Regions from separate parts of the Pseudomonas sp. TE3644 genome, predicted to be linked through region 2. Evidence: riboswitches for the same ligand, from Rfam matches in the RefSeq annotation. Region 2 holds a riboswitch; each other region holds the start of a gene.

What was found. A riboswitch is a leader RNA that binds a small molecule or an ion and turns the genes downstream of it on or off. The one in region 2 is predicted to bind cobalamin.
Region 1: it holds a riboswitch for cobalamin, as region 2 does, so the genes downstream of both, cobO (cob(I)yrinic acid a,c-diamide adenosyltransferase) here and ACZ9GA_RS12975 (HoxN/HupN/NixA family nickel/cobalt transporter) in region 2, are expected to answer to the same signal.
Region 3: it holds a riboswitch for cobalamin, as region 2 does, so the genes downstream of both, ACZ9GA_RS16890 (OprD family porin) here and ACZ9GA_RS12975 (HoxN/HupN/NixA family nickel/cobalt transporter) in region 2, are expected to answer to the same signal.
Region 4: it holds a riboswitch for cobalamin, as region 2 does, so the genes downstream of both, cobW (cobalamin biosynthesis protein CobW) here and ACZ9GA_RS12975 (HoxN/HupN/NixA family nickel/cobalt transporter) in region 2, are expected to answer to the same signal.

Annotation. Positions count from the first base shown of each region.
Region 1 is NZ_JBWBQF010000001.1:845,767-847,960, reverse strand. It holds gene ACZ9GA_RS03815 (cobyrinate a,c-diamide synthase) at 1-468, opposite strand, end outside; gene cobO (cob(I)yrinic acid a,c-diamide adenosyltransferase) at 465-1,076, opposite strand; cobalamin riboswitch at 1,208-1,434, opposite strand; gene ACZ9GA_RS03805 (PQQ-dependent sugar dehydrogenase) at 1,688-2,194, shown strand, end outside.
Region 2 is NZ_JBWBQF010000001.1:2,942,157-2,944,350, forward strand. It holds gene ACZ9GA_RS12975 (HoxN/HupN/NixA family nickel/cobalt transporter) at 55-1,110, opposite strand; adenosylcobalamin (AdoCbl) riboswitch at 1,116-1,253, opposite strand; gene ACZ9GA_RS12980 (helix-turn-helix domain-containing protein) at 1,732-2,194, opposite strand, start outside.
Region 3 is NZ_JBWBQF010000001.1:3,857,049-3,859,242, reverse strand. It holds gene ACZ9GA_RS16890 (OprD family porin) at 1-1,212, opposite strand, end outside; cobalamin riboswitch at 1,356-1,548, opposite strand; gene ACZ9GA_RS16885 (hypothetical protein) at 1,647-2,189, opposite strand.
Region 4 is NZ_JBWBQF010000001.1:4,315,907-4,318,100, reverse strand. It holds gene cobM (precorrin-4 C(11)-methyltransferase) at 1-194, opposite strand, end outside; gene ACZ9GA_RS18945 (cobalamin biosynthesis protein) at 253-648, opposite strand; cobalamin riboswitch at 1,017-1,207, shown strand; gene cobW (cobalamin biosynthesis protein CobW) at 1,305-2,194, shown strand, end outside.

The sequences.
Region 1 (2,194 bases), 2.1 Mb from region 2:
GCGCAAGGTGCCAACGCGGTTGGCCAGCACGCCGGCGAACGGCAGGTCGGGCTGGTAGCGCGCCAGGCCCAGGGCCAGGGCGCCGAAGGTCTGGGCCATGGCGGTGCCGTCGATCACGCCCAGCACCGGCACGCCGAAATGCCGCGCCAGGTCGGCGCTGCTCGGGGTGCCGTCGAACAGACCCATCACGCCCTCGATCAGGATCAGGTCAGCCTCCCCCGCTGCTTCCCACAGTAGCCGGCGGCTCTCTTCGGCGCCGACCATCCACAGGTCCAGCTGGTACACCGGTGCGCCGCTGGCCCGTTCCAGAATCATGGGGTCGAGAAAGTCCGGGCCGCACTTGAACACCCGCACCTTGCGCCCCTGGTTGCGGTGCAGGCGTGCAAGCGCCGCGGTGACGGTGGTCTTGCCCTGACCGGAGGCGGGTGCCGCAATCAGCACCGCCGGGCAGTGACGCGGCTGGGTCATAGTTCGATGCCCTTCTGGGCACGGATGCCGGCCTGGAACGCGTGCTTGACCATGCCCATTTCGGTGACGGTGTCGGCCAGTTCGATCAGTTCGTCCTTGGCGCCACGGCCAGTGACTACCACGTGCTGCATCGGCGGGCGCGCCTGCAGGTCGGCCATGACCTGATCCAGGTCGAGGTAGCCGTGCTTGAGGGCGATGTTCAGCTCGTCGAGCACCACCAGGCCGATGGATTCGTCGCGCAGCAACTCACGCGACACCGCCCAGGCGGCTTCGGCCGCGGCGATGTCGCGCTGGCGGTCCTGGGTTTCCCAGGTGAAGCCCTCGCCCATCACGTGGTAGCGCACCTGCTCGGGGAAGCGGCGGAAGAACAGTTCTTCGCCGGTGGCATTGCGGCCCTTGATGAACTGCACCACGCCGCACTGCATGCCGTGGCCCATGGCGCGGGCCAGCATGCCGAAGGCCGAACTGCTTTTGCCCTTGCCGTTGCCGCCCAACACCAGCAGCAACCCGCACTCGTTGGGGGAGTTGGCGATACGCTCGTCGATCACTGCCTTTTTGCGCAGCATGCGCGCCAAATGGCGTTCTTCACGTTCCTGGGATTCACTCATCGCAGCTCTCCGCTACACCTGCACACAGGCGACATCGACGAAAAGCCGCGGCCCGAACGGGCGCAGCACAGACTCGTCAATGCCGCTCTCACCCGCGCGACAGAACAAAATGGACGGCAAGCGCCAGGGCTTGCCAAGAGGGGTTCCAGGCCGGTCTCCGGGCTCATGAGCGGGGCATGCACACCCTGGCCACGCGCCTTCCCGAACCCAATCAGGCTCAGTGGCGCCATGCGCGGCCTTGACTCATTTACCGTTGCGGGGGCAGCGCCGGGCTCGCACGCCTGCGGCGCCTCACCGGCTTCCCTGTTTCACCTGGCCAGCCCACGGGCTGCCAGGCACCTGGAACACGCCGCGAAGGTTAGAGGGTTGGGGGTGGGAGGTCAATTAAAGGTGGGGCAGGCCAGCCCCCGCACATCGCGTAGCCGCAACTATTTTTGTGGGAGTGGGCTCTGCCCACGAAAAGTACACCGCGGTGCATCAGGAAGTTCGGGTGGGCCTTTTCGCGGGTAGAACCCGCTCCCACACTGCCGCCAGGCAGCGGCTACATTGAACCACCGGCCCAGCCCGGGCCTCTACAGCAGACAAGCCCAGCCTTCAGCGAGCACACGAACATGCACAAGACCCGCCTGGCCCTGATCATCCTCGCCTCTGCCAGCCTGCTGGCCTGCGGCGAGCATTCCAAGCTCAACGTCACCGACGGCATGGGCCCGCACCCGCAATTGCCAGCCCCCAACAAGACCCTGATCCCCACGGTGAACATCGCCGACGCCATCGGCTGGCCAGCCGGGGAAAAACCGCAGGCAGCCAAGGGCACTCAGGTAGCCGCCTTCGCCGATGGCCTGGACCACCCGCGCTGGCTGTATGTGCTGCCCAACGGCGACGTGCTGGTGGCCGAAACCAACGCCCCGCCCAAGCCTGATGACAGCAAGGGCATCAAGGGCTGGGTGATGAAGAAGGTCATGGGCAAGGCCGGCGCCGGTGTGCCCAGCCCGAACCGCATCACCCTGCTGCGCGATACCAACGGCGACGGGGTGGCAGACAGCCGCAGTGTGTTTATCGCCAACCTCAACTCGCCGTTCGGCATGACCCTGGTGGGCAACGACCTGTACGTGGCCGAC
Region 2 (2,194 bases):
GTAGAATACTCGTTGACTGGGCGTTCCCAATGGAACAAATACTGGCGGCCACCGCTAGTGGGCAGCCTCGAGGTCGTCGAAGCGGCGTAGCCGGTACAGCAGTACCGACACCGCCCAACTGACAATGAAAATACCGATAATCAGGTATCCCAGCATGCCGAAATTGTCATTCAGCGTACCAATGAAATCCCACAGTCCACCCTTTAATGCCAGCTTGTCACCGATCAGCCCCAAGGCCTCAATGCTGCCGATGACCACAGCCACCACCACGGACACCAAGGTAATGGTCATGTTGTAGTAGATCTTGCGGATGGGCTTCATGTAAGCCCAGCCATAAGCGCCGAGCATGAGGTGGCCATCCAGGGTATCAACCAGCGACATGCCAGCGCTGAACAGCAGCGGGAACACCATGATCGACCAGGGTGACAGGCCTTGGGACGCCTGGCTGGCTGAAATTCCCATCAGGGCAATTTCGGTGGAGGTATCGAAGCCCAGGCCGAACAGGAACCCCATGGGGTACATGTGCCAGCTGCGGGTGATCAGCCGGAATAGCGGGCGGAATATACGGGCCAGCAGCCCGCGATCGGCAAGCAGCAGGTCGAAGTCTTCGTCGACATACACGCCACCCTTTCGCACGTTACGCCACGCCTTGTAGATGGCGCGCAGGATCAGCAGGTTCATAAGCGCGATGACCAGCAGGAATAACGCCGACACCGAAGTGCCGATCACACCACCGACGGCCTTGAAACTCTCGAACCGGTCCCTCATCACTGAGGCTGCCAGCGCCACGCCCAGTGAGGCCAGGACCACTACCGAAGAATGCCCCAAGGAAAAGAAGAAACCCACGGCGCCCGGCCGTTTCTTCTCCTGCATCAGCTTGCGCGTCACGTTGTCGATGGCCGCGATGTGGTCCGCATCAACGGCATGGCGCAAGCCGAAGCCGTAGGCCAGCAATGCTGTTCCCAGGAGCACGGGGTGGCCATGGAAGGCGGCGAGCGCCCATAGCCAGGCGACGACGTTGATGGCGATCAGCACGGCGTAAATGCCGCAAAGCTTTGTGCGCACAGGGTTGTTGGAATCGCAGAAGACCTGCGCGAGATGTCGAATCATCACAAAATACCTGTCAGGGTAAACGCGCCCTATAGGTTGAGGAACGCCAAGCGAGGTCTGACTTCTGGATTGTCCAGTAACAGTGGCGCGACCGCGCCGGACTTACACCGGCTTCTCACTTGGCAATGCTTTTTAACACCGTGCGAAGCTTACTCCCCTGCCTCACGCATTAAGTAAAATCTGTCCTCTGGAGCTTAAATCTTAGCCATGCATCCATGGCGGAGGGTGCTTGCAGCTTTGGATCATATGGCGCGACCGCCTCGCATTGATGGGTCATCCGCCCCATCCTGTGACGACAGGCCTCCCCGACAGCGTAAACGAAGTTCCTCAGCCCTTTCCAAGCAGCCCTCCTAGCATCTGTCCGTCGAGGACAGTTGCAGGGCGGCGGCATCCTCGACACGACGCCCCAACCCCGTGCTTGGGGTGCCCCGGTAAGGTTTTGTGGGTGGAACTGCTGACCGGGTCCACACCGGCGTCGAACGGATTGGGACCGCCCACCTCATGGGCGTCCGGCGGTGCCCAGTGCCCGCGCTGCGGTGTCGAACGGAAGGTCGATCACCTTCAAACCCACCAAGGCAGGGGTGCCGCCATGCCGATGGATCCGGTGCCCGGTTCGTACATTCAGTCTGCAGCGGTCCCGGTCAAGCGTCTGTGACGGTTCCTGAATTGTCCAGGCGGTTCCAGCCTGAGTTTTCGAAACTGTCGGTTGAACAGCGAAAGATTTTGATAACCCACCTCGCCTGCGATCGCGTTGACGGTCAACTCGGTTGAAACCAGGAGCGCACATGCTTTGCCAATGCGCAGACGCACCAGATACTCGAGAGGGGTGGTATTGGTGTGACGCTTGAACATGCGCTGAAAGCCCGATGAACTCAGGAAGGCAGCTTCAGCCATCTGAGGGATAGTCAGTGATTCCCTGAAATGCTCGTGCATATAGTTCAGTGCTCGCGCTATTTTTCCTTCAGCCGTGGGCAGCGACGAGCGTATTCCCGGCAACTGCCCCAATACCTGGAAATCTCGGTCATGCGCCAATTCAATGAGCACCTCGAAAAGGGTCAGAAGCCTCGCGGCCGGTGGTCGCCGT
Region 3 (2,194 bases), 910 kb from region 2:
GCCCTTGGCCACGCCGTCCTGCACCACATAGCGTGCCTCCAGGTCCCGTTCCCAGTGCCTGCCGTGGTCGCCGTAGCCCAGGTAGGCATAGCCGCCGTCAGGATCGACGTGGCTGCCATCGATATGATCGCCGCGCAGGTAGGCGGCGCTCAGTGTCAGGCCCGGCGCCAGCAGCAAGGCATAGCGCGCTTGCCAGGACCGTTCGTTGGGCGCGTTGAAGTCCGACATCTGCACCGCGTTGGTGAGGTAAATCGCCCCGCTGGTGACGTAGTCGAACGGCGTGTTGCCGTGCACCTGCTGATACCCCAGGCTGACACTGTGGGGCCCGTGGGCGTAGGTGGACATCAGGCTCCACGTGGTGTTGTCGATCTGCCCCGACAATGCCTTGCCCTGGTCGGTGGTGCGGTACAGGTTGAGGTTCCAGGCCAGCGAGCTGTTGCTGTCGATGACCTGCGTGACCGTCCCGCCCAGGTAATGCTGGTCCCAGGTGTCCTCATAGCGCGAGGTGAACAGGCTGGCGCGCAGGGTATCGCTTGGCGTGTAGACCACACCCGCCAGGTCAAGCGCATTACCCTGCCTGGCGCCGGAGTAGTTGACCACAAAGCCCTGGTCATGACTGCTGGCGTTGCGCGCGGTGCTTTCGGTGAAATGACCGGCGACGATCTTCACCTGCTCCAATTCCTGGCTGCTCAGGAACAGTCCCGTCGCCGTCTCGGGCAGCAGGCGGCTGTCGGATGAACTGAACACCGGCGTGCTCACCCGCTGCTCGCCGTAGGACAGCACCGTGGAGGACACGCGCAGCTTGAGGGCCGCGCCGCCGCGGCTGAATTCATCCTTGGGGTGGCCGTCATTGTCCACGGCCAGCAGGCGCGCCTTGCCGGCGCGGCCGCCGCCGCTGTCCAGCTGCCGGGCGTAGTAGGCATGGGCGTCTACCCCCACACCGATCACCCCCTGGGTGAACCCGGATTGCAGCGTGCCCATCAGCCCATAGCCCCATTCCTCGGCGTAGCCGTTGCGCTGTGCGCGGGGCTTGTAGGCATTGCGGGCCGCGCCATTGCTGGCGCCGTGACGGTATTCGCGGTTGTCGTAGACGGTGCGGTTGAGCAGGCTCCAGGTGCTGTCCTCGATGAAACCGTTGGCTTGCGACTGGGCAGAGTCGCCGAAGGCGAACGGGCTGGCGAGGGCCAGCAGGGAAGCGAGGCGGGGCAGCATGATGCAATCTCCATTTGAACGGTACACGGGCAGGGTGTACCGCCGGGAAACACATCAACGCGCCTTGGGAAAAGCACGGCACGGCCGTGTGCGGCGCCAGCGCAGACGGCAGGGGATGTCCTTCCCGGACACCCCGCCGGTCAGTGATGTTGCGTTGGCCGGCAGGTCTCCTGACTGATGCGTCATGGCCCGGCCCCGCCTTCCCGGGTAGGCCCAGTGGCATGAATGGAGCGGGCTCGGCATCTACAGTTGCGGGGGCAGTTTCGGTTGGCGCCAGCTGCGGCGCCGCGAATTCCCTATTAATCCCATTTGGAAACCGGCGGCGCGATGGTAGGGGATCAACGGCTTGGGATAAACCGCTAATGGCGTGCGCAAGGCAGATTGGCCCTTTGCAAGGGGGGCTTTATTATTTCAAAACATTTCACCGGCTGAGCTTAGGCGCCGGGGTAGGGCGCCAGTAGTCGTTTTACCGTCAGCGCCAAGGGCACAGTGAAGACGAAGTGCGACATGAACCCACCAATGATGGTCGCGGGGTCGAAGTAGTCCGGATGGTTGTCCGAGGCGATCGAGATGGCCACGTGCATGGCAACCCAGGCGATGATGGCGTAGAACAGCGCAATGAACGTCGCTTCATAGCCACGACGACGGAAGTACGGCCACACCGCGGCAAACAGAACGCCCCAACCGATGGCGAACGCGAAGTGAATGACTGTGCCCAGTGCGTAAGCCCAGATACCCAGCCCTTCCTGCACGCCCTTGCCGAACACCAGCCCCGTGGCATTGCGCGGGATACCGGCAAGCGGCATCAAGTGCTGCACGCCCACCCAGACCAGTGCTTCGTAAATCCAGATGCACACCGCCCCGGTAAGCCCGCCGATGGCGCCGGCGCGGATCAGTGTGGCAAGGGGGTATCGTTCGGTGCTCGACAGCGAGGCCGTGTGCTGACCGTTCAAGCGCAAGCTCGTCTCTTGACTCATGGATT
Region 4 (2,194 bases), 1.4 Mb from region 2:
AGCAGCTCGACGATCTGTTCCAGGTGCAGTTCGGCGCTGTTGACCACCTGTTCGGCCTGGTGGCCTTCCAGCACGGCGGCGGGCACCAGGGAGCCGGCGTAGATGATCACCGGGCACTGGCGGATCAGGCGCTGACCCTTGACGGTGATCAGTTCCGGGTCGCCGGGGCCGGCGCCGATGAAGTAGACGGTCATGTGCAAATCCTGAAGAAAACGAATGCTGCTTGAGCGAAATTCAAGTGCGAAGCGGTGATTATCCGGGAATCGGGCCCGCTTGTGCCAATGCCACCGTGGCCTTGGCGTTTTTTTGCCGGCTGACGCGCAGCTGGCTACCGGGCCCGGCCAGTGCCAGCGCGGCGCTTTCGGCCACGCCGTGGCAGCCGGTGTGGGTGAAGGCCAGGGCGGATTTGTGGGTGAGGTGGGGTTCGAAGGGGGCCAGTTGCGCGGTGCTGAACAGGGTCAGGGGCAGGTTCAGGGCGCGGGCCAGTTCGAGCAGGGCGGGTTCGTTGGCTTTGAGGTCGATGGTGGCCAGCCCTGCCAGGTCGGCGCGGGTGAGGTTGTGGTGGGCCAGGGTGGTGTCGAGCAGGGTGGTCAGCTCGGTGATGGGGCAGTGGCGTTGGCAGCCTAGGCCGGCGTAGAGGGTGGGCATTGTCGATCCTTTGGGGGGCTAGGGGGTGCCTGGCTTGGGGTTTTTGGTGTTCATGAGATCGAGCGCCGCCCGCGCGGCGCTTCGCGGGCACAGCCCGCTCCTACAGTTTGTTTCGGGCCAATTATGCCAGTGATATCTCCCGGGGCCGCCTTGTTGGTTCACTGCAGATCTCTATTGGTGCCACCAGGGCGATCCCGGGAGATCTCACAGACGAAACTGGCCGAAACAAACTGTAGGACCGGGCCGTGCCCGGGAAGCGCCGCGCGGGCGGCGCTCGATCTCCAGGGCGCCATAAAAACCCAAGCCAGGCACCCAGAAGCCCTACCGCAATCCCCACTCCCCACGATTGACCTTCCCCCCCACACTGCGTAGCCTTGCACCTTCGAGGTTCTCCGCCCCGCGGAGCCAAGATGGGAATGCGGTCCAAGCCGCAGCTGCCCCCGCAACTGTAAGCGGTATGCACCCAGGCAATGCCACTGCGCCGCGCGCGGGAAGGCGCCTGGGTCGGCCTCAGGCCAGTGCCGCGAGCCAGGAGACCTGCCTCGACACAGACTTTCCACTTCAACCGGGCGGGGTGATCCGGTGGCGAATGCACCCGCGTGCCCGGCACCCGCGGTTCTCGTCCCGTATGCCCGCCATCCTGCCAAGGGCATCCGATGAAAACACTGGCCAAGCTTCCCGTCACCATCGTCACCGGCTTTCTGGGCTCGGGCAAGACCACCTTGCTGCGCCACATGCTGGACAACGCCCAGGGCCGCCGCATCGCGGTCATCGTCAACGAGTTCGGCGAGCTGGGCATCGACGGCGAAATCCTCAAACAATGCACCATCGGCTGCACCGAAGAAGAGGCCACCGGCCGCGTCTACGAATTGGCCAACGGCTGCCTGTGCTGCACCGTGCAGGAAGAATTCTTCCCGGTGATGCGCGAGCTGGTGGCCCGCCGCGGCGACCTGGACCACATCCTCATCGAAACCAGCGGCCTGGCCCTGCCCAAACCGTTGGTGCAAGCCTTCCAGTGGCCGGAAATCCGCAGCGCCTGCACCGTCGACGCGGTGATCACCGTGGTCGACAGCCCGGCCGTGGCCGCCGGCACCTTCGCCGCCTTCCCGGACCAGGTGGACGCCCAGCGCAAGCTGGACCCCAACCTGGACCACGAATCGCCACTGCACGAGCTGTTCGCCGACCAGTTGGCCAGCGCCGACCTGGTCATCCTCAACAAGGCCGACCTGATCGACCCTGAAGCCTTGGCCGCCGTGCGCCGCGAAGTGGCCGAAGAACTGCCGCCAGCGGTCAAGGTGATCGAAGCCAGCAGCGGCCGCCTGCCGCTGGACGTACTGCTGGGCCTGGGCGCCGAGTCCGAAGAGCACATCGACGGCCGCCTGACCCACCACGATCATCACCATGACGACGATGATCACGACGACCACGACCACGATGCCTTCGACTCGATCTCCATCGAACTGCCTGAGGCCCCCGAAGCGCAACTGCTGGACGCCCTGACCACCCTGGTGGTCAAGCACGGCATCCTGCGGGTCAAGGGCTTTGC